DNA from 3 places in the Enterobacter sp. B79-1 genome. Region 1 is predicted to be linked to each of the others. Evidence: predicted binding sites of a transcription regulator. Region 1 holds the regulator's gene; each other region holds the start of a gene.
The links. Region 1 encodes PhoB, which activates phosphate uptake and scavenging genes when phosphate is short. Its sites were predicted from a motif close to CTGTCATAAAACTGNCNNAT; they were not measured.
Positions count from the first base shown of each region.

Region 2: a site for PhoB is predicted at 2,504-2,523, ahead of AC2T6E_RS07655 (PhoX family protein). Genes of this name have one in related genera too.
Region 3: a site for PhoB is predicted at 3,300-3,319, ahead of uvrB (excinuclease ABC subunit UvrB). Genes of this name have one in related genera too.

Region 1 covers NZ_JBYAZJ010000007.1:136,332-142,936, reverse strand. Annotated here, with positions in the region: gene brnQ (branched-chain amino acid transporter carrier protein BrnQ) at 1-199, opposite strand, end outside; gene phoR (phosphate regulon sensor histidine kinase PhoR) at 609-1,904, opposite strand; gene phoB (phosphate response regulator transcription factor PhoB) at 1,926-2,615, opposite strand; gene sbcD (exonuclease subunit SbcD) at 2,803-4,008, shown strand; gene sbcC (exonuclease subunit SbcC) at 4,005-6,605, shown strand, end outside.
Region 2 covers NZ_JBYAZJ010000001.1:1,578,683-1,585,287, reverse strand. Annotated here, with positions in the region: gene yahO (DUF1471 family periplasmic protein YahO) at 1-55, shown strand, start outside; gene AC2T6E_RS07660 (TonB-dependent receptor) at 271-2,454, shown strand; gene AC2T6E_RS07655 (PhoX family protein) at 2,581-4,554, shown strand; gene pheP (phenylalanine transporter) at 4,657-6,045, shown strand; gene AC2T6E_RS07645 (MFS transporter) at 6,302-6,605, shown strand, end outside.
Region 3 covers NZ_JBYAZJ010000001.1:1,340,555-1,347,159, reverse strand. Annotated here, with positions in the region: gene bioF (8-amino-7-oxononanoate synthase) at 1-701, shown strand, start outside; gene bioC (malonyl-ACP O-methyltransferase BioC) at 685-1,440, shown strand; gene bioD (dethiobiotin synthase) at 1,433-2,134, shown strand; gene AC2T6E_RS06490 (ABC transporter ATP-binding protein) at 2,097-2,819, opposite strand; gene uvrB (excinuclease ABC subunit UvrB) at 3,572-5,587, shown strand; gene yvcK (uridine diphosphate-N-acetylglucosamine-binding protein YvcK) at 5,679-6,587, opposite strand.

The DNA of each region.
Region 1 (6,605 bases):
CGACTTTCGCCAGCGCGACAACGGTGAGGACCGGTAGACCCACGGCAGTAATCAGGAAACCAAACGCAGCTGTCCAGACGTGTTCACCCGCCTGTAAGCCAACCATTGGAGGGAAAATGATGTTACCTGCGCCAACGAACAGCGCAAATGTCATAAAGCCCAGCGCGATGATGTCACGCGATTTTAAGTGATGGGTCATAAAACCTTACTGCCTGTGGATGTGGTGTTGAAAACGTTGAGATTTTCGCTATCCCTGACGGGACGATACAGCGGAAAATTTGCTCAATTTCAGCGGGAAATGCTCCCGTCCTGGCGTGGAGAAGAATAGTTTTTCGATTTACCACGCAAATACAGTCGGTCTGACAGTATCTGGGGGGCAATTTAAACGCTTATAACGTTTAAAGGCAAGGAGGGATCGCAAAACCAGAACAATATGCCAGCATGAAAAAACAGACCAGCACAATGCACTAATTATAAGAAAAACCCATGGCTAATCATGCGAACAAAAAAGCATCAACCGTATAATATTCACACGCGTTTCGCTTGACTGCAAAGCAAACGGGCCAGCAAATGCTGGCCCGTGGAAAGGTAAAATGACACGCCTGCCGTCAGGCGATCTTTTTGGCAATTAATCGTTCCGGAATAACAAAGCTGAAGCGGGTTCCTTTACCCAGCGTACTCTGAATATCAAGACGGCTTTCATGATGATTCACCGCGTGTTTCACAATCGCCAGCCCCAGGCCGCTTCCCCCGGTCTGCCGCGAGCGCGCTTTATCCACACGGTAGAATCGCTCGGTCAGACGCGGTATGTGCTCAGGGGCAATTCCCGGCCCGTTGTCCTCAACGCTAAACTCAGCGCCCGCGGTAACACGCTGCCAGCGCACCACGATATGGGTCCCTTCCGGGGTATGATTCACCGCGTTATACACCAGGTTGGAGATAGCGCTGCGCAGTTCATCTTCACTGCCGAGCACCTTCAGGGTGCTGTCGACCTCAAAGCTAATGTGATGTTTTTTATGGCTTAACGTTTGCGCTTCCCGCTCCACCACCCGCAGCATCATCGGCACATCGATGGTGTCATTCAGTGCCAGTGAAGGTGCGGCTTCAATCTTCGAGAGCGTCAGCAGTTGCTTGACCAGGCCTTCCATACGGTGCGTTTGCTCGCGCATGGTGTGCAGCGCTTTTTCACGCGGCGCACCTTCGAGCGTTTGCTCCTGCATCATCTCCAGGTAGCCCTGAAGCACGGTCAACGGGGTGCGTAATTCGTGGCTCACGTTCGCGAAGAAGTTGCGTCTCGCCCCTTCCAGCTGGTGCATCTGGGTGACATCCCGCGCCACCATCAGCCACTGCCGATCGCTGTAAGGCATCACGCGGATTTCCAGATGACGCCCGTTGTTGAGCCTCAGATTGTGCGGCCCCGTAAAATCACGCTTTTTCAGATACAGCGTGAACTCCGGATAACGCAACAGGTTAAGGATATTTTGCCCATTATCGTCCGGCCAGCGCAGGCCCAGCAGCTGTTGCGCCAGACCGTTACACCAGAAAATTGTGCCTTCTTCAGTGGTCAGAATGACGGCATCCGGCAGCGACTCTGCGCCGCTGCGAAAGCGTTTGATTAAGCTTCCCAGCTCGCGACGACGTTTTTTATTACGCATCTGCATCTGGTGCAGACCATACAGCAGCGGTTCCCAGCTGCCGCTTCCCGGCGGAGGGGTCATGCTTCTGTCTACCCACAGCCACCAGGAGAGGCGCAGTAAGTTCCAGAAATGCCAAACTAATAACCCGGTCACTGCCGCCAGCAAAAACCACGGCAGATGCCCAACGATGGCCCCCAAAATGAAGGCCGGAATACAGCATAAGATCAGTTCAAAGACGAGCCTTTTCCATGACAGACGTTCCAGCACGCGTCACACTCCTGTCACTGTTCAGAAACGGGTCGAAAAACGATAACCCGTACCGCGGACCGTCTGCACCATGCGATCGTGACCGCTCAGCTCCAGCGCTTTACGCAGGCGGCGAATATGCACATCAACCGTCCGGTCTTCCACATACACGTTAGTTCCCCAGACGTTATTCAGCAACTGCTCGCGACTGTAGACACGTTCCGGGTGGGTCATAAAGAAGTGCAGGAGTTTGAATTCGGTAGGCCCCATGTCGAGGGGATTTTCGCCCGTCATCACGCGGTGTGAGGTGGGGTCAAGGCTCAGGCCCTGCATCTCAATCACCTCTTCTACCGCCATCGGCGAAATGCGGCGCATAACGGCTTTGATACGAGCAACCAGCTCTTTGGGGGAGAACGGCTTGGTGATGTAATCGTCCGCGCCGGTTTCCAGACCGCGCACGCGATCCTCTTCTTCACCGCGCGCAGTCAGCATAACCACCGGAATATCGCGGGTCATCGCTTCACGTTTAAGATGTTTGATAAACTGCAGTCCAGAGCCGCCAGGCAACATCCAGTCAAGCAGAATCAGATCGGGCCAGGGTTCATTCAGCTGGTTCACCGCGCTGTCATAATCTTCCGCTTCAACCGGCTGGAAGCCATTTTGTTCGAGCACGAAGCACACCATTTCACGAATTGGAGCTTCATCTTCTACGACCAGAATACGTCTCGCCATACTTTGCCCTGTCTTATCTTATTTAAGTTACAAGTTTGTAATGCGGCGTCATTATGCGTCAGATTTATGACAGATTTATGAAAAACATTACCACCATAAATGGCAAACTGTTGTTTTATTACAGCGGTTATTTTCCATCCCCTGAGAGTTTATAATCGCCATCAACTCTTTTCGCCACGGATCAGCTATGCGCATACTTCACACTTCAGACTGGCATCTGGGTCAAAACTTTTACAGCAAAAGCCGGGCGGCGGAACACGAAGCCTTCCTGAACTGGCTGCTGGAGACGGCGCAATCGCATGACGTCGATGCGATTATTGTCGCGGGTGACATCTTCGATACCGGTTCCCCACCGAGCTATGCGCGTGAGCTCTATAACCGTTTCGTGGTGAATCTGCAGCAGACCGGCTGTCATCTGGTGATTGTCGCCGGAAATCACGATTCTGTGGCCACGCTGAATGAATCCCGCGATATTCTGGCGTTTCTCAATACCACCGTGGTGGCCAGCGCCGGACATGCCCCGCAGATCCTGAAAAAACGTGACGGCACGCCGGGTGCGGTGCTGTGTCCCATTCCGTTTTTGCGCCCGCGGGATATCGTACAGAGCCAGGCGGGACTTTCCGGCGGCGAAAAGCAACAGCATTTATTACAGGCTATCACTGATTATTATCACCAGCAGCATACCGATGCCTGCGCCCTGCGCGGCGAAGCGGCAATCCCGGTGATTGCGACCGGGCATCTCACCACCGTGGGTGCCAGTAAAAGTGACGCCGTACGTGACATCTATATCGGCACGCTGGATGCCTTCCCGGCGCAGAACTTCCCGCCTGCCGACTACATCGCGCTCGGGCACATTCACCGGGCGCAGATCGTCGGCGGCTGCGAGCATATCCGCTATTGCGGCTCGCCCATTTCACTCAGCTTCGATGAAACAGGCAAAGCCAAATCCGTGCATCTGGTCAGTTTTACCGACGGTAAACTCAGCGCTGTCGAGACGCTGGACGTGCCCGTCACCCAGCCGCTGGCGGTGCTAAAAGGCGATCTGGCGGCCATCACTGAACAGCTTGAGCAGTGGCGTGGTGTCGAGCAGGTTCCGCCCGTCTGGCTGGATATCGAAATCACCACCGATGACTACCTGCATGATATGCAAAGGAAAATTCAGGCGCTGACGGACGATCTGCCCGTCGAGGTCTTACTGGTTCGCCGTAGCCGGGAGCAGCGCGAGAAAATTCTGTCAGGTGCGCAGCGTGAAACGCTCAGTGAACTGCGGGTCGAAGAGGTGTTTGAGCGCCGGTTGTCTCAGGAAGAGATTGACGACGCGAAGCGAGTAAGGCTCAACGAGCTGTTCACGCATACCCTGCATGCGCTTAACGATGAGGGAGAAAACGCATGAAAATTCTCAGCCTGCGCCTGAAAAACCTGAACTCGCTCAAGGGCGAGTGGAAAATCGACTTTACCGCTGAGCCGTTTGCCAGCAACGGGCTGTTTGCCATTACCGGTGCCACCGGTGCCGGGAAAACCACCCTGCTCGACGCCATCTGTCTGGCGCTTTACCACGAAACGCCACGACTGCAGAAGGTCTCTCAGGCGCAAAACGACCTGATGACGCGCGACACCGCCGAGTGCCTGGCGGAAGTGGAGTTCGAGGTAAAGGGCATCGCCTATCGCGCGTTCTGGAGCCAGAACCGCGCGCGCAACCAGCCTGACGGGAACCTGCAGGCGCCGCGCGTGGAGCTGGCGCGCTGCGAAGATGGCAAAATCCTGGCCGACAAAGTGACGGATAAACTGGAGCAAACCGCTGCGCTCACCGGACTGGACTATGGCCGCTTTACCCGCTCCATGCTGCTCTCACAGGGGCAGTTTGCCGCCTTCCTGAACGCCAAACCGAGCGATCGCGCCGAGCTGCTGGAAGAGCTGACCGGCACCGAGATCTACGGCCAGATTTCCGCCATGGTGTTTGAAAAACACAAAGCCGCCCGCAGCGTGCTTGAAAAGTGCGAGGCGCAGGCGGCGGGCGTCGTGCTGTTGAGCGAAGAGCAACAGCAGCAGTTACAGCAAAGTTTGCAGGCACTTACTGACGAAGAGAAAACCCTGCTGGCGCAGCAGCAGAGCCACCAGAAAGAATTTCAGTGGCTTACTCGCAGCGAAGAGCTTATCCGCGAACAGCAGCGCGCTACGACCTTACAGCAGCAGACGCAACAGGCGCTGACTGATGCAGCCCCAGACCTGGCAAAGCTCCAGCTCGCGCAACCCGCGTCCCAGCTCCGCCCGCTGTGGGAACATCAGCAAGAACAGGCATCACGCCTGGCGCAAACGAAGCAGCGTATTGTTGAAGTAAATACTCGCTTACTGGAAAAAACCGCCTTGCGCTCGCGGATCCGCAACGGCGCTTTACATACTCATACGCAGCTTCAGACAGAACTGGCGGCACTGGCACAGTGGCTGACAGACCACGATCGGTACCGCCTGTGGGGCCAGGAGATTGCAGGCTGGCGGGCTCACTTCTCTCAGCTTAATCGCGATAAAAATCAGCTCACTACGCTTGCTGCGCGCATCACTGAATTACGCCATAAGCTGACGGGTCTGCCAGAAAGTTCCCTCACGCTGACGGCTGACGAGGTCGCAATGGCGATGGAGCAACGGGCGCAAACCCGGTTTACGCGCCAGCGCCTGACCGCTCTCCATGCCCGCTATCAACCGCTGCAAAAACGTCAGCGCCAGAACGCCGAAAGCGTGCAAAAAGCACAGACCGGGCTGGTCGCGCTTAATGAAACGCTGGCACAGCGCCGCCAGCAGTATAAAGAAAAAAACCAGCACTATCTGGACGTTGAAACACTCTGCAGGCAGGAAGAGAAAATCAAAAGCCTTGAGGCGGAGCGTGCTCAACTCCAGGCCGGGCTACCTTGCCCGCTGTGCGGCTCCAAAACCCATCCGGCCGTGACGGCATACCAGGCGCTGGAACTCAGTGAAAATCAACGCCGCCGCGACCAGTTAGCTAAAGAGGTCGCCGCACTTAAAGACGAAGGTTTGTTAGTTCTCGGCCAGGTTAACGCCCTGTCACAGCAGATCCAACGCGAGACAGACGAAGCGCAGGCGCTCTCTCAGGAAGAGCAAGCGCTCACTAAAGAGTGGCTGGAAATGTGTGCTTCTCTGAATATTACGCTGAATATTCAGGAGGATATTGCCCCGTGGATGAGCGAGCAGGAGCACTACGAGCAGCAGCTTTATCAGCTCAGCCAGCGTTTGACCCTACAAACGCAGCTTAGCGAGCAAGAAGAACAGGAGCGTCAGTACCAGCAGCAGCTGGCGGCGACGCGTCAGGCAGTGGAAACGTCCCTGCATACGCTGTCGCTGGGTATTCCGGATGCAGGCACTGAATCCGTCTGGCTCGCCTCACGTGAAAGCGAATACGCGCAGTGGCAGGAGAAACAGACCCAGCATGGCGCGACGCTGGAACGTATTAACGCCCTGACGCCGCTGCTCGATACCCTTCCGGCAACGGAGGCCACTGAAACCGAAACGGCGATCCCCGCGAACTGGCGCGAAATTCACGACGAATGCGTGTCGCTGCAAAGTCAGCTTACCGCGCAGCAACAGCAGGAGGCGCTGGAGAAAGAACGTTTGCAGCAGTCACAGGCGCAATTCGCCACGGCACTGGCGGCAAGTTGTTTTGAGGATCAAGACGCGTTCCTTTCTGCGCTGCTGGATGCCGACACCATTCGACGCCTTGAGCAGCTAAAGCAGACGCTGGAAAACCAGGTACAGCAGGCGACAGCGCTCTCCGCGCAAGCGACCCGGCAGCGAGAGGACCATCAGGCGCTGCGCCCGGAAGGGCTGGACGCCGATGTTCAAACATTACAAATGCAATTGGAGCAACTGGCACATCAACTTCGTGAGAACACCACGCATCAGGGTGAGATCCGCCAGCAGCTCAAGCAGGACAGCGATAACCGTCTGCACCAGCAGGCGCTTATGCAGCAAATAGAAGAG
Region 2 (6,605 bases), on a different contig from region 1:
CGGTAATACCAACAACAAAATTCACGGCACCGCCGATATCTACAAGAAAAAATAATGTTATTGCAGCCATCCCTGATGCGGGGTGGCTGTTCTCGTCCTGCTCCTCGTCATCATCCCTCCATTCTGATTAACCTCTTTTCGCGACCAGAATTGCGCGGTTACACTTGATAACGCATAGATAATGCGTATAGTTCTCATTTGCATTGCATTTACACCATTCTAAGGCCCGACCACGGGTCATTTTTGCGCGCACATTTAAACGAGTTAATTATGAACAACACCACAATGCATAAAACGCTGCTGGCGCTTGCCATTGGCGCAGTGACCCATTCCGCTCTGGCGGCGGATGAGAAAAAAGAGGACACCCTCGTCGTCCAGGCTGCTGCGGAGAGTGATTTCACCCCTGGCGGTGACCAGCTGGTGCCCGCCTTCCTCGACGGGCAGGTGGCAAATGGCGGACGCATGGGGATGCTCGGTCAGCAGAACGCCATGGACGTGCCGTTCAACATCATCAGCTACACCTCAAAGCTGGTGGAAGATCAGCAGGCAAAAACCATTGCTGACGTGGTCGCCAACGACGCGGGCGTGCAATTTGTTCAGGGTTACGGCAACAGCGCTGAAACGTTCCGTATTCGTGGCCTGAAGTTCGACGGCGATGACATGACCTTTGGCGGCCTGTCAGGCGTGCTGCCGCGTCAGGTGGTGGATGCCCAGATGGTCGACCGCATTGAGATCTTCAAAGGAGCCAATTCGCTGATGAACGGTGCGGCAAGCTCCGGCGTGGGCGGGATGATCAACCTTGAGCCGAAACATGCAGGCGAGACGCCGCAGGCAAAAGTGGGCGTCGACTACACCTCGGATTCCCAGATTGGCACCACGCTGGACGCGGGCCGTCGCTTTGGTGATAACGACCAGTTTGGCGCACGCGTGAACCTCGTTCATCGGGAAGGGGAAACCGGCGTGCCGAATGACCGCCGCCGCACCACGCTGCTTTCCACCGGCCTGGACTACAAAGGCGACCGCTTCCGCACCTCGTTTGACTTGGGCTATCAGAAGAAAACCTTCCACGGCAGCCCTACCAGCGTCAATATTTCAGGGGTGGATTTCGTCCCTGAGCCGCCGAAAAATGACCGCAATTTCTCGCAGAAGTGGGCCTACAGCAATATCGAAAACGAATTCGGGATGTGGCGCAGCGAGTACGACATCACCGATGGCTGGACCGCCTATACCGGTCTGGGCGCGCAGCACGCGCACGAGGAAGGCATCTACAGCGCGCCGAAGCTGGTGGACAAGAGCGGCAAGGCTACGGTCAGCCGCCTCGACACCAACCGCATCAGCGATTCCGTCAGCGGGATGGCGGGCATTCGCGGTAACTTTGACACCGGTTTTGTCTCGCACAAGGTCAACGTCGGGTATTCAGCGATGACCAAAAACGAAAAAATCGCGTGGAAAATGTCGGCGGCGGCGGATAACCCGACCACCAACATCTATCACAACACCGGCGTCGATATGCCGGACAGCACCAACTTCAACGGCTTAGGCGGAAAATACAGCGATCCGCTGACCAGCGGGCGCACCCGCACCCAGGGCTGGCTGCTGAGCGATACGCTGGGCGTACTGGACGACAAGCTGCTGTTCACCGCCGGGGCGCGCCATCAGAAGGTGGTCATTCGCGGCTACAACAAAATCACCGGGGCGGAAAACGCGGCGGACGGTTTCGACGGCAGCCGCTGGATGCCCACCTACGGCGTGGTCTACAAGCCGTGGGAGGAAATTTCCCTCTACGCCAACCACACCGAAGCGCTGCAGCCGGGCAAAACTGCACCTAACACCGCCACCAACTACGGCCAGAGCACCGGTATCGTTCACTCTAAGCAGAACGAAGTGGGCGTGAAGGCGGACTTCGGCCGTGTGGGCGGATCGCTTGCGCTGTTCGAAATCAAAATGCCGTCGGCAATCCTCGACGACAGCGGCCACTACGGCCTGGATGCCGAGCAGCGTAACCGTGGCGTTGAGCTGAACGTCTTCGGCGAGCCGATGCTGGGAATGCGTCTGAACGCCAGCGCCACCTGGCTGCAGGCCGAGCTGACCAAAACCAAAAACGGCGTCAATCAGGGTAACGATGCGATCGGTATTCCGAATTTCTACGCCGTGCTGGGCGCGGAATACGACATCAAGCCCGTTGACGGTTTGACAGCGACCGCTCGCGTGAACCACTCCGGCACGCAGTACGCTGACCTGGCAAACACCAAAAAGCTGGACAGCTACACCACGCTGGATCTGGGCATGCGCTATCGCTTCGCGGTGAACCACAATGCAAACCAGATGACCGTGCGCGCGGGCATCGACAACGTGACCAACGAGAACTACTGGGCCAGCGTAGACGATTCCGGCACCTACATCACTCAGGGCGAACCGCGGACCTTTAAGGTCTCGGTTGGCTACGAGTTCTAAGCGTTCCACCTCGTTATCCGGGGCATGGATGCCCCATCCTTCCGTTATCGTGTTATAAAATTGTAACAAAAGCTTCTTACACTGGTCGCCACATTCTTACCAATTGGCCAATGACAGGAAGCCGCTATGGGCAGACCCCTCAAATCCGTTTTCAAAAAAGAACATCGCGACGATATCGCTAACCGCAGCGCCAACCCGGTTTTCTCCGAGGTTGCCGAGGTGTTCCTTTCCCGCCGCCGTTTTTTGCAGATGGGCGCCGTCGCGGGGGCTGCCGTTTCATTCCCCTTTCTGATCAAACCCGAAAGCGCTATTGCGGCGGTATCGAAGCCTTCCACGCTGGCGAAAGCGGTGTCGCTTGGGTTTAGCAGCATCCCCGTTTCCACGGAAGATACGGTAAGGGTGCCGGAAGGCTATATTGCTCGCCCGTTTTATCGCTGGGGTGACCCGACGGGAATTAAAAACAACATGCCAGCCTTTAAGCCGGACGCCAGCAACACCACGGACGAGCAGGCGGTTCAGGCGGGCATGCACCACGACGGGATGGCGTGGTTTAGCCTGCCTCAGGGAGCGCAAAACCCGGAGCATGGGCTGCTGGCGCTGAACCATGAATACATCGACAACGGAATGCTGTTTACGGACGGCACCGCGAACTGGAACCTCGACAAAGTCCGCAAGGGGCAGAACGCGATGGGCGTGTCGGTGGTGGAAGTGAAAAAAACGGGCAGTGAGTGGCAGGTGGTTCGCCCGTCCTCTCTCGCCCGCCGTATAACCGTCAATACGCCGATGCAGCTTACCGGCCCGGCGCGGCATCAGCTCTTAGTGAAAACTGCCGCCGACCCGCAGGGGGAACGTGTGCTGGGTACCATGCAAAACTGCGCTAACGGCCATACGCCGTGGGGCACCTATCTCACCTGCGAGGAGAACTGGTCGGATATTTTTGTCAAAAAAACCGATCTTAACCCGCTGGAAAAACGCTACGGCATCAGCGACAGCGACGAGTCCTACCGCTGGAACGAAGTGGATGACCGGTTCAGCGTCGATAAAACCCCTAACGAACCTAACCGTTTTGGCTGGGTCGTGGAGATTGATCCCTACGACCCGACCTCCACGCCACGCAAACACACCGCGCTTGGCCGCTTCAAGCATGAGGGGGCGGCCGTCACGCTCGCCGCCGATAAGCGCGTGGTGGTGTATATGGGTGACGATCAGAAGTTTGAGTACATCTACAAATTTGTCTCGGACAACAAATACGATCCTGCGAACCGTGAAGCCAATATGCAGCTGCTGACGTCCGGCACGCTGTACGTCGCCAGGTTCAACGAGGAGGGGAGCGGCGACTGGCTGCCGCTGATCTTCGGGCAAAACGGCCTGGATAAAAGCAACGGATTTGAAAGCCAGGGCGATCTGCTGATTAAAACCCGCCTGGCGGCTGATGTTGTGGGGGCGACGAAAATGGATCGCCCCGAGTGGATAGCCGTCGATCCGCACGCCAGCGGCAGCGTCTACTGTACGCTTACCAACAACAGCGATCGCGGCAAGGAGGGCAAGGCGCCGGTCGATGCCGCCAACCCGCGCGCCAACAACGTGTTTGGTCATATTATGCACTGGCACGAAGACGGGGCCGATCCTGCCGCCGCACGCTTTAAATGGGATATTCTGGTCATGGCCGGGCGCACCGACGGCGACGATCCGAAGGCCAAAGGCTCCATGCAGGGCGCGGAATTTGGCAGCCCGGATGGCCTGTCGTTCGATCATCAGGGCGTCCTGTGGATCCAAACCGACGTCTCTTCCAGCACCATCAATAAGAAAGCGTACGAGGGGATGGGCAATAACCAGATGGTCGCCACCATTCCTGGAACCAATGAATACCGCCGTTTCCTGACCGGACCGCGCGGGTGTGAAATCACCGGCATTGCGTTTACGCCGGACAACCGAACGCTGTTCATTAACATTCAGCATCCGGGTGAGGGTGGGGATGATATTACCGATCCGGCCAATCCGCGCGCCGTCTCCAACTGGCCAGACGCCAGCCCGAACGGGCGTCCGCGATCGTCAACGGTGGTGATCGTCAAAGCGGACGGTGGGATCATCGGGTCGTGACCTTTATCTGCCGGGTGCATGCAGTAGCCCGGCGTTAAACTTGCTACCTCCAGCATGAAGTGTTAAAACGTGCCCCTTCTAAAAAAGAGACAGGGGTAGGGCGTGAAAGACGCGTCATCCGCTTCAGGCCATGGTAGCGCTGAAGCTTCGTCGGATCAGAATCCGACGCTGCAACGTGGTTTGCAAAATCGACATATTCAGTTAATTGCCCTTGGCGGCGCGATCGGTACCGGGCTGTTTCTCGGCATCGGCCCCGCCATTCAGATGGCTGGCCCTGCGGTTCTGCTGGGTTACGCTATCGCCGGGATTATCGCCTTCCTGATCATGCGCCAGCTTGGCGAGATGGTCGTTGAAGAGCCGGTTTCAGGCTCCTTCGCGCACTTTGCTTATAAATACTGGGGCCCGTTTGCAGGCTTCCTGTCCGGCTGGAACTACTGGGTCATGTTCGTGCTGGTCGGGATGGCTGAGCTGACCGCCGCGGGCATCTACATGCAGTACTGGCTGCCGGACGTGCCGACGTGGATCTGGGCAGCAGCCTTCTTCATCATTATCAACGCCGTTAACCTCGTCAACGTGCGCCTGTATGGTGAAACCGAGTTCTGGTTTGCGCTGATCAAGGTGCTGGCGATTATCGGCATGATCGGCTTTGGCCTGTGGCTGCTGTTCTCCGGTCACGGCGGCGAGCGGGCCACAATCGACAACCTGTGGCAGCACGGCGGCTTCCTGGCAACCGGCTGGAAAGGGCTGATCCTCTCGCTGGCGGTGATCATGTTCTCCTTCGGCGGGCTGGAGCTGATTGGTATCACCGCGGCTGAAGCGCGCGACCCGCAAAAAAGCATTCCGAAAGCGGTCAACCAGGTGGTGTACCGTATTCTCCTGTTCTATATCGGTTCGCTGGTGGTGTTGCTGGCGCTCTATCCGTGGGTGGAAGTGAAGTCCGACAGCAGTCCGTTCGTGATGATTTTCCACGATCTGAACAGCAACGTGGTAGCCTCGGCGCTGAACTTCGTCATTCTCGTGGCGTCGCTGTCGGTCTATAACAGCGGGGTTTACTCCAACAGCCGCATGCTGTTTGGCCTCTCGGTGCAGGGTAACGCGCCGAAGTTCCTCACCCGCGTCAGCCGTCGCGGCGTGCCGGTCAACTCGCTGTTCCTTTCCGGCGCGATTACCTCTCTGGTGGTGCTGATCAACTACCTGTTGCCGAAACAGGCCTTTGGCCTGCTGATGGCGCTGGTGGTCGCGACGCTGCTGCTGAACTGGATCATGATCTGCCTGGCGCACCTGCGCTTCCGCGCGGCGATGCGCCGCAAGGGACGCGAGACGCAGTTTAAAGCGCTGCTCTACCCGGCGGGGAACTATATCTGCATCGCGTTCCTGGGGCTGATTCTGGTGCTGATGTGCACCATGGATGAGATGCGCCTGTCAGCGATGCTGCTGCCGGTGTGGGTGGTGTTCCTGTTTATTGCATTTAAGCTCTCGCGCAAAAAGTAGCGCGGTTTTCTCCCTCTCCCTGTGGGAGAGGGCCGGGGTGAGGGCACCAGACCGCACCAAACCAGACCGCACCTGCCTTCACGCCCGGTGGCGCTTCGCTTACCGGGCCTACAACATCCCAAATCACCTCCAACCCAACCTTTATCGTGACCTCCCTCCCAATTCCGTTTCGATCCACAGGATCTTTATTTTGTAATCGATTACTTTTTATTTGAACTGTTTTGTAATCGATTACTTTTTCTGGGTGAGGCTCATCATGGTGTCAACAACTGAAAGTAGTGGAAAGGCGATAGCGCAGCACCGGCTGCTGGTGCCGCGACTGTCGCTGATGATGTTTCTGCAGTTTTTTATCTGGGGTAGCTGGTCGGTCACGCTCGGCCTGGTGATGACCCAGCACAACATGTCGCTGCTGATTGGCGATGCCTTCTCCGCCGGGCCAATTGCGTCTATTCTCTCGCCGTTCGTGCTCGGGATGCTGGTGGACCGCTTCTTCGCCTCGCAGAAGGTGATGGCAGTGATGCATCTCGCGGGCGCGGCCATCCTCTGGTTCGTGCCGGGGG
Region 3 (6,605 bases), on a different contig from region 1:
ACGATGCGGGGCAGCTCGCCGCGCTGCTGGATAAACCCTGCGACGGACAGCAGCTGGCAGTCACAGAAGGGGTGTTCAGTATGGACGGCGACAGCGCGCCGCTTGCCGCGCTGCATGAGGCAGCAAAGCGGCAAAACGCCTGGCTGCTGGTGGACGATGCCCACGGCATTGGCGTGATGGGCGACGAAGGTCGCGGCAGCGCGCATCAGCAAAACGTGAAGCCGGAACTGCTGATTGTCACCTTCGGCAAGGGCTTTGGCGTCAGCGGCGCCGCCGTGCTGTGCAGCGATTCGGTCGCTGACTATCTGCTGCAGTTTGCCCGACACCTGATTTACAGCACCAGCATGCCCCCGGCGCAGGCCGTGGCGCTGTCTGCGTCGCTGGCGGTGATCCGCAGCGCAGAAGGGGATGAACGTCGCCAGCGGCTGGCAGAGCATATTTCATGCTTCCGTCAGGGGCTAGCGGCGCTGCCCTTCCACAGTCCTGATTCGCAGAGCGCTATCCAGCCGGTGATTGTCGGCGAAAACGGCCGCGCGCTGGCGCTGGCACAGGCGCTGCGCGAGCGCGGCATGTGGGTGACCGCCATTCGCCCGCCAACGGTCCCTCCGGGTACCGCGCGGCTGCGCTTAACCCTGACGGCGGCGCATGAGGCACGGGATATCCAGACGCTGCTGGAGGCGCTCCATGATGCCGGTGAATAAGCAGGCCGTTGCGGCGGCATTTGGTCGGGCCGCGCAGAGCTATTCGCAGCACGATGAACTGCAGCGTCAGAGCGCGGAGGGGCTTCTGGCCGCGCTTGGCGAGAATCGTTTTCCGCAGGTGCTGGACGCGGGCTGTGGTCCCGGCAGCAACAGCCGCTACTGGCGCGGGACGGGAAGCCTGGTCACGGCTATCGACCTCTCAGACAAGATGCTCGACGAGGCGCGTCAGAGGCAGGCAGCGGATCGATATCTGCTGGCCGATATCGAGGCTATCCCGCTGGCGGATGCGCAGTTCGATCTGGTCTGGAGTCATCTGGCGGTCCAGTGGTGCAGCAGTCTGCCACAGGCCTTGCGCGAGCTTTATCGCATGGCGCGACCGGGCGGGAAGGTGGCTTTTACCACCTTGCTGGAAAGCTCGCTGCCGGAGCTGAATCAGGCGTGGAAAGCGGTGGATGAGCAACCGCACGCTAACCGCTTTTTATCGCATGAACAGGTGACGCAGGCGCTGGCAGGCTGGCGCTATCGCAGCACGGTACAGACCATCACCCTCAATTTTAGCGATGCGTTCAGCGCCATGCGCTCGCTGAAGGGCATCGGGGCCACGCACCTGCATGCCGGGCGGGAGAGAAAACTGCTCACCCGGGGACAACTGCAGCATCTGGAGCTGGCCTGGCCGCAGCAGCGGAGTCATTTCCCGCTTTCTTATCAACTTTTTCATGGGATTATCGAACGTGACTGAACGTTATTTTGTTACCGGCACGGACACGGAAGTGGGCAAAACGGTTGCCAGCTCGGCGCTGCTGCAGGCGGCGCAAAAGCTTGGGAAAAACACCGCCGGCTATAAGCCTGTTGCTTCCGGCAGCGAGATGACGCCGGAAGGATTACGCAATACCGACGCGCTGGCGCTCCAGCGTAACAGCACGCTTGAACTCGCCTATTCAGCGGTCAATCCGTACACCTTTGCCGAGCCGACCTCGCCGCACATCATCAGTGCCGATGAAGGTCGTCCGATTGATTTCGCCGTGCTGTCTGCCGGATTACGGACGCTGGAAAGCCAGGCTGACTGGGTGCTGGTGGAGGGGGCTGGCGGCTGGTTTACGCCGCTTTCCGAAGAAAACACCTTTGCTGACTGGGTGCAGGCCGAGCAGCTTCCGGTCATTCTGGTCGTCGGCGTCAAGCTGGGCTGCATCAATCACGCCATGTTGACCGCGCAGGCCGTACAGCAGGCCGGGCTGCGTCTGGCGGGCTGGATAGCCAACGACGTGGTTGCGCCGGGTAAACGCCATCAGGAGTATCTGGCGACCCTCAAACGCGTGCTCCCCGCGCCGTGCCTCGGGGAAATCCCCTGGCTTGCTGACGGCGCGGAAAATGCTGACACCGGGTGTTATCTCGACCTCAGCGTCTTGCTTCCCGCGACATCCAGTGGGCGATAAGCTCGTCATCCAGTTCGTTAACGTGGCCCTGCGCCACGTTACGCCCGCGATAGAGCATGCAGAAACGCTCCGCAACCCGGCGGATAAACGACAGCTGTTGCTCCGCTAATAACACTGTCATACCCAGCTCCCGATTTAAGCGCACCAGCAGCTGTCCCAGCTTCTGGGCGAAGCTGTGTCCTGCGCCGTGCAGGGGTTCATCGAGGATCAGCAGGCGCGGGCGGTTCACCAGCGCGTTGGCCAGCGCCAGCTGATACTGGTCGTCCGGAGAGAGCGTGTTGGCGCGGGCCTGCCGCAGCGCATAGAGTGCCGGAAACAGGTCGTAAACGTCTCTTTTCGCCTCAGGGTCGGGTTTCCCCACGGCCTGCATCGCAATATGCAAATTCTCATCGATGGTCAGCTGGGAAAAGATCCGTCTGTCCTGCGGCACATAGCCTATGCCCGGCATGGAACGGTGCTCTGACGCCGGGTTGAGCAAATCGCGCGGCGGCGCACCGGCTTCATGCCAGATGATGGTGCCGCTTTCGACGGGCACTTTTCCGGTAATGCAGTTCATCAGGGTCGTTTTGCCCATTCCCGGCAGGCCAACGACGCCTGTACACATGCCTTGCGGAAAATCTAAATCCAGGTTCCATAGCGTATGTTGGCTTCCGTAAAACTGATTCACAGCACGCAGACTCAACATCTTTCTCTCCTTAAAAATGTTTATTGATGACGCTCGTAGTCGACTGTGCAAAACGCCTGCCAGAAACCATAAAGTGATTAAAAAAGGGGCTTTTTTAGGAATAAGTCTCTGCGGATCGTCGTGCGGATCCTTGAATTGCACATCAACGGTGCCGGAAGCGGTGATTTATGGTGCAGGGCGCGAAATGGCGGATTTGTGAGCGAGATCGCATGAGTTGGTTATGAATGACTCAACTGTTTATCATCAAAAAATAGCTATAAAAATTTTTTGTTGCCGCCTCGTGGGAAAAACCGGGAATTTGCCGAGTGGCGGTCTGTACGGGCTGGACGCAGTTATCCACTATTCCTGTGGATAACCATGTGCATTAGAGTTAGAAAACACGCGATAAGCGAGAGAATACGCGGGTTACGCCCGAATTGATGCGAAACACGGCTTTAGAAAATATCGCTTAGTAATTAGCTGGTTAGATAAAATCAATTGCCGTCATGAAACTGTCACCCGTTGCCACAAAACTATCATTACCTGGCTTGACAAATGTTAAAAAAGGAAAAGTTCTGGGGATAACCGAGTCAGGCTGGTGTTTTATTTTGTCACAGTCTACATTTCAACCGGGATCGCGCTCATTCCCCGGGCGCTACTCTAAATATCCTGCCACGCTACTGGTTTTTCATCCAGTGTTTTTTACTGGCATTCCTGGCAACAACGAGTAAAATTACTCACCTGCCGCTTATAACGTCATCAGGTTGTCGCCCATGAGTAAACCGTTCAAATTGAATTCTGCTTTCCGTCCTTCGGGGGATCAGCCCGAGGCCATCCGCCGTCTGGAAGAGGGGCTGGAAGATGGGCTGGCGCATCAGACGCTATTAGGTGTGACGGGGTCAGGTAAAACCTTCACCGTCGCCAACGTGATTGCGGATCTCCAGCGCCCAACGATGGTGCTGGCACCCAATAAAACCCTGGCGGCGCAGCTTTATGGTGAGATGAAAGAGTTCTTCCCGGAAAATGCGGTGGAGTATTTCGTCTCCTACTACGATTACTACCAGCCAGAAGCCTATGTGCCGAGCTCTGACACCTTCATCGAGAAGGATGCCTCAGTGAACGAACATATTGAGCAGATGCGTCTGTCGGCCACTAAGGCGCTTCTGGAGCGTCGCGATGTGGTCGTCGTCGCATCTGTTTCCGCAATCTACGGTCTGGGCGATCCGGATCTCTATCTCAAGATGATGCTGCACCTGACGCAGGGGATGATCATCGACCAGCGCGCCATCGTCCGTCGTCTGGCGGAGCTGCAGTATGCCCGTAACGATCAGGCTTTCCAGCGCGGGACGTTCCGCGTACGCGGTGAGGTGATCGACATCTTCCCGGCGGAATCGGACGATATGGCGCTGCGCGTCGAGCTGTTCGACGAAGAGGTCGAACGCCTGTCGCTCTTCGATCCGCTGACCGGACACATTGAATCGGTGATCCAGCGCTTCACCATTTACCCGAAAACGCACTACGTGACGCCGCGCGAGCGTATTGTGCAGGCGATGGAAGAGATCAAAGTGGAGCTGGCCGAGCGCCGTAAGGTGCTGCTGGCCAATAACAAGTTGCTGGAAGAGCAGCGCCTGAGCCAGCGTACCCAGTTTGACCTTGAGATGATGAACGAGCTGGGCTACTGCTCCGGTATTGAAAACTACTCGCGCTTCCTCTCCGGGCGCGGGCCGGGCGAGCCGCCACCGACGCTGTTTGACTACCTTCCGGCAGACGGTTTGTTGGTGATCGACGAATCCCACGTTACGATCCCGCAGATCGGCGGAATGTACCGCGGTGACCGCGCGCGTAAAGAGACGCTGGTGGAATACGGCTTCCGCCTGCCGTCGGCGCTGGATAACCGTCCGATGAAGTTTGAAGAGTTTGAGGCGCTCGCGCCGCAAACCATTTACGTCTCGGCCACGCCGGGCAACTACGAGCTGGAGAAATCCGGTGAAGACGTTGTCGATCAGGTTGTGCGTCCAACGGGTCTGCTCGACCCGATTATTGAAGTTCGTCCGGTGGCGACTCAGGTGGACGATCTGCTCTCGGAAATTCGCGCTCGTTCCGCCATCAACGAGCGCGTGCTGGTGACCACGCTCACCAAACGCATGGCGGAAGACCTGACCGAGTATCTGGAAGAGCACGGCGAGAAGGTGCGTTATTTGCACTCGGATATCGACACCGTCGAGCGCATGGAAATTATTCGCGATCTGCGTCTGGGCGAGTTTGACGTGCTGGTGGGGATCAACCTGCTGCGAGAAGGTCTGGATATGCCGGAAGTCTCACTGGTGGCGATTCTGGATGCGGATAAAGAGGGTTTCCTGCGTTCCGAGCGTTCGCTGATCCAGACCATCGGCCGCGCGGCGCGTAACGTCAACGGTAAAGCGATTCTGTACGGTGACAAAATCACCCCGTCGATGGCGAAAGCGATTGGTGAAACGGAGCGCCGCCGCGAGAAGCAGCAGCGCTACAACGAAGAGCACGGCATCACGCCGCAGGGTCTGAACAAGAAGGTGGTGGATATCCTGGCGCTGGGCCAGAACATTGCCAAAACCAAAGCGAAAGGTCGCGGCAAGGCGCGCTCAGTGGTGGAAGAAGATACCGTCGTGCTGACGCCGAAAGCGCTGCAGCAGAAAATCCACGAGCTGGAAGGACAGATGATGCAGCACGCGCAGAACCTGGAGTTCGAAGAAGCGGCGCAGATCCGCGACCAGCTTCATCAGCTGCGGGATCTTTTCATCGCGGCATCGTGAGTGGGTTTTGCCCGGTGGCGCTGCGCTTACCGGGCCTACGGGGTTAGCGTCTTTTGTAGCCCCGGTAAGCGCAGCGCCACCGGGGGGGTTGCTAGCCCAGCGCCTGAATCGCCTTCTCCAGCGCCTCGCGCAGCAGGTGACGGTCATGGCGATACTTAATATCACTCGCCTCTAGCGGCTCCTGCACCACCACGCGGTCGCCAATACCCGATACGTCCACCTTCGGCCCCACCACGACACCGTCGATAATTTTTTTACCGACGTATTGCTCCATTAAATCAAGCTTGTCCGCCAGCGACAGGCTCGCTGCCGCCGGGCTCAGTTCACGTCCCAGGTTACCGATGTAGACCATCGGGGCGGGGGTGCGGCGCAGCGCCTGCGCCAGCTCTTTCACCAGCAGAATCGGCATCAGGCTGGTGTAAAAACTACCAGGGCCAATCAGGATCAGATCCGCTTCACCGATGGCTTCTACCGCTTCGCGCGTGGCGGGGACGCTTGGATAGGTCATTAGCTCCGTTGGCGGCAGGATAAGCTGATCAATATTCACCTCACCGTAAACTTCATGCCCTTCAGCGTCGATAGCCATTAAATCGACCGGTTGTTCAGACATGGGGATCAGAAATGCATCCACTTTAAGCAGATTACGGATCAGGTTGATGGCTTCGAGAGGCCGCACACTCAGGTGATCTAAGGCCTTTAACATCAGATTTCCGAGGTTATGCCCGGAAAGTTCGCCATTACCGCCAAAACGGTACTCAAACATCGCCGATGCGACGCTCGGTTCGGTAATTAACTGGTTCAGACAGTTGCGCATATCTCCCCAGGCAATCCCGCCTTCGGCACGTCGGATCCGCCCCGTTGAGCCGCCGTTATCGGTGGTGGTCACTATCCCTGTCAGCCTTGACCCGAGTGACGACAATGAGGACATGACGCGGCCCAGGCCGTGGCCTCCGCCAAGAGCGACCACTCGGTCAAGATCCGCAAAAGTGCGATTGCGCATAGGTATTCCTTATCACGT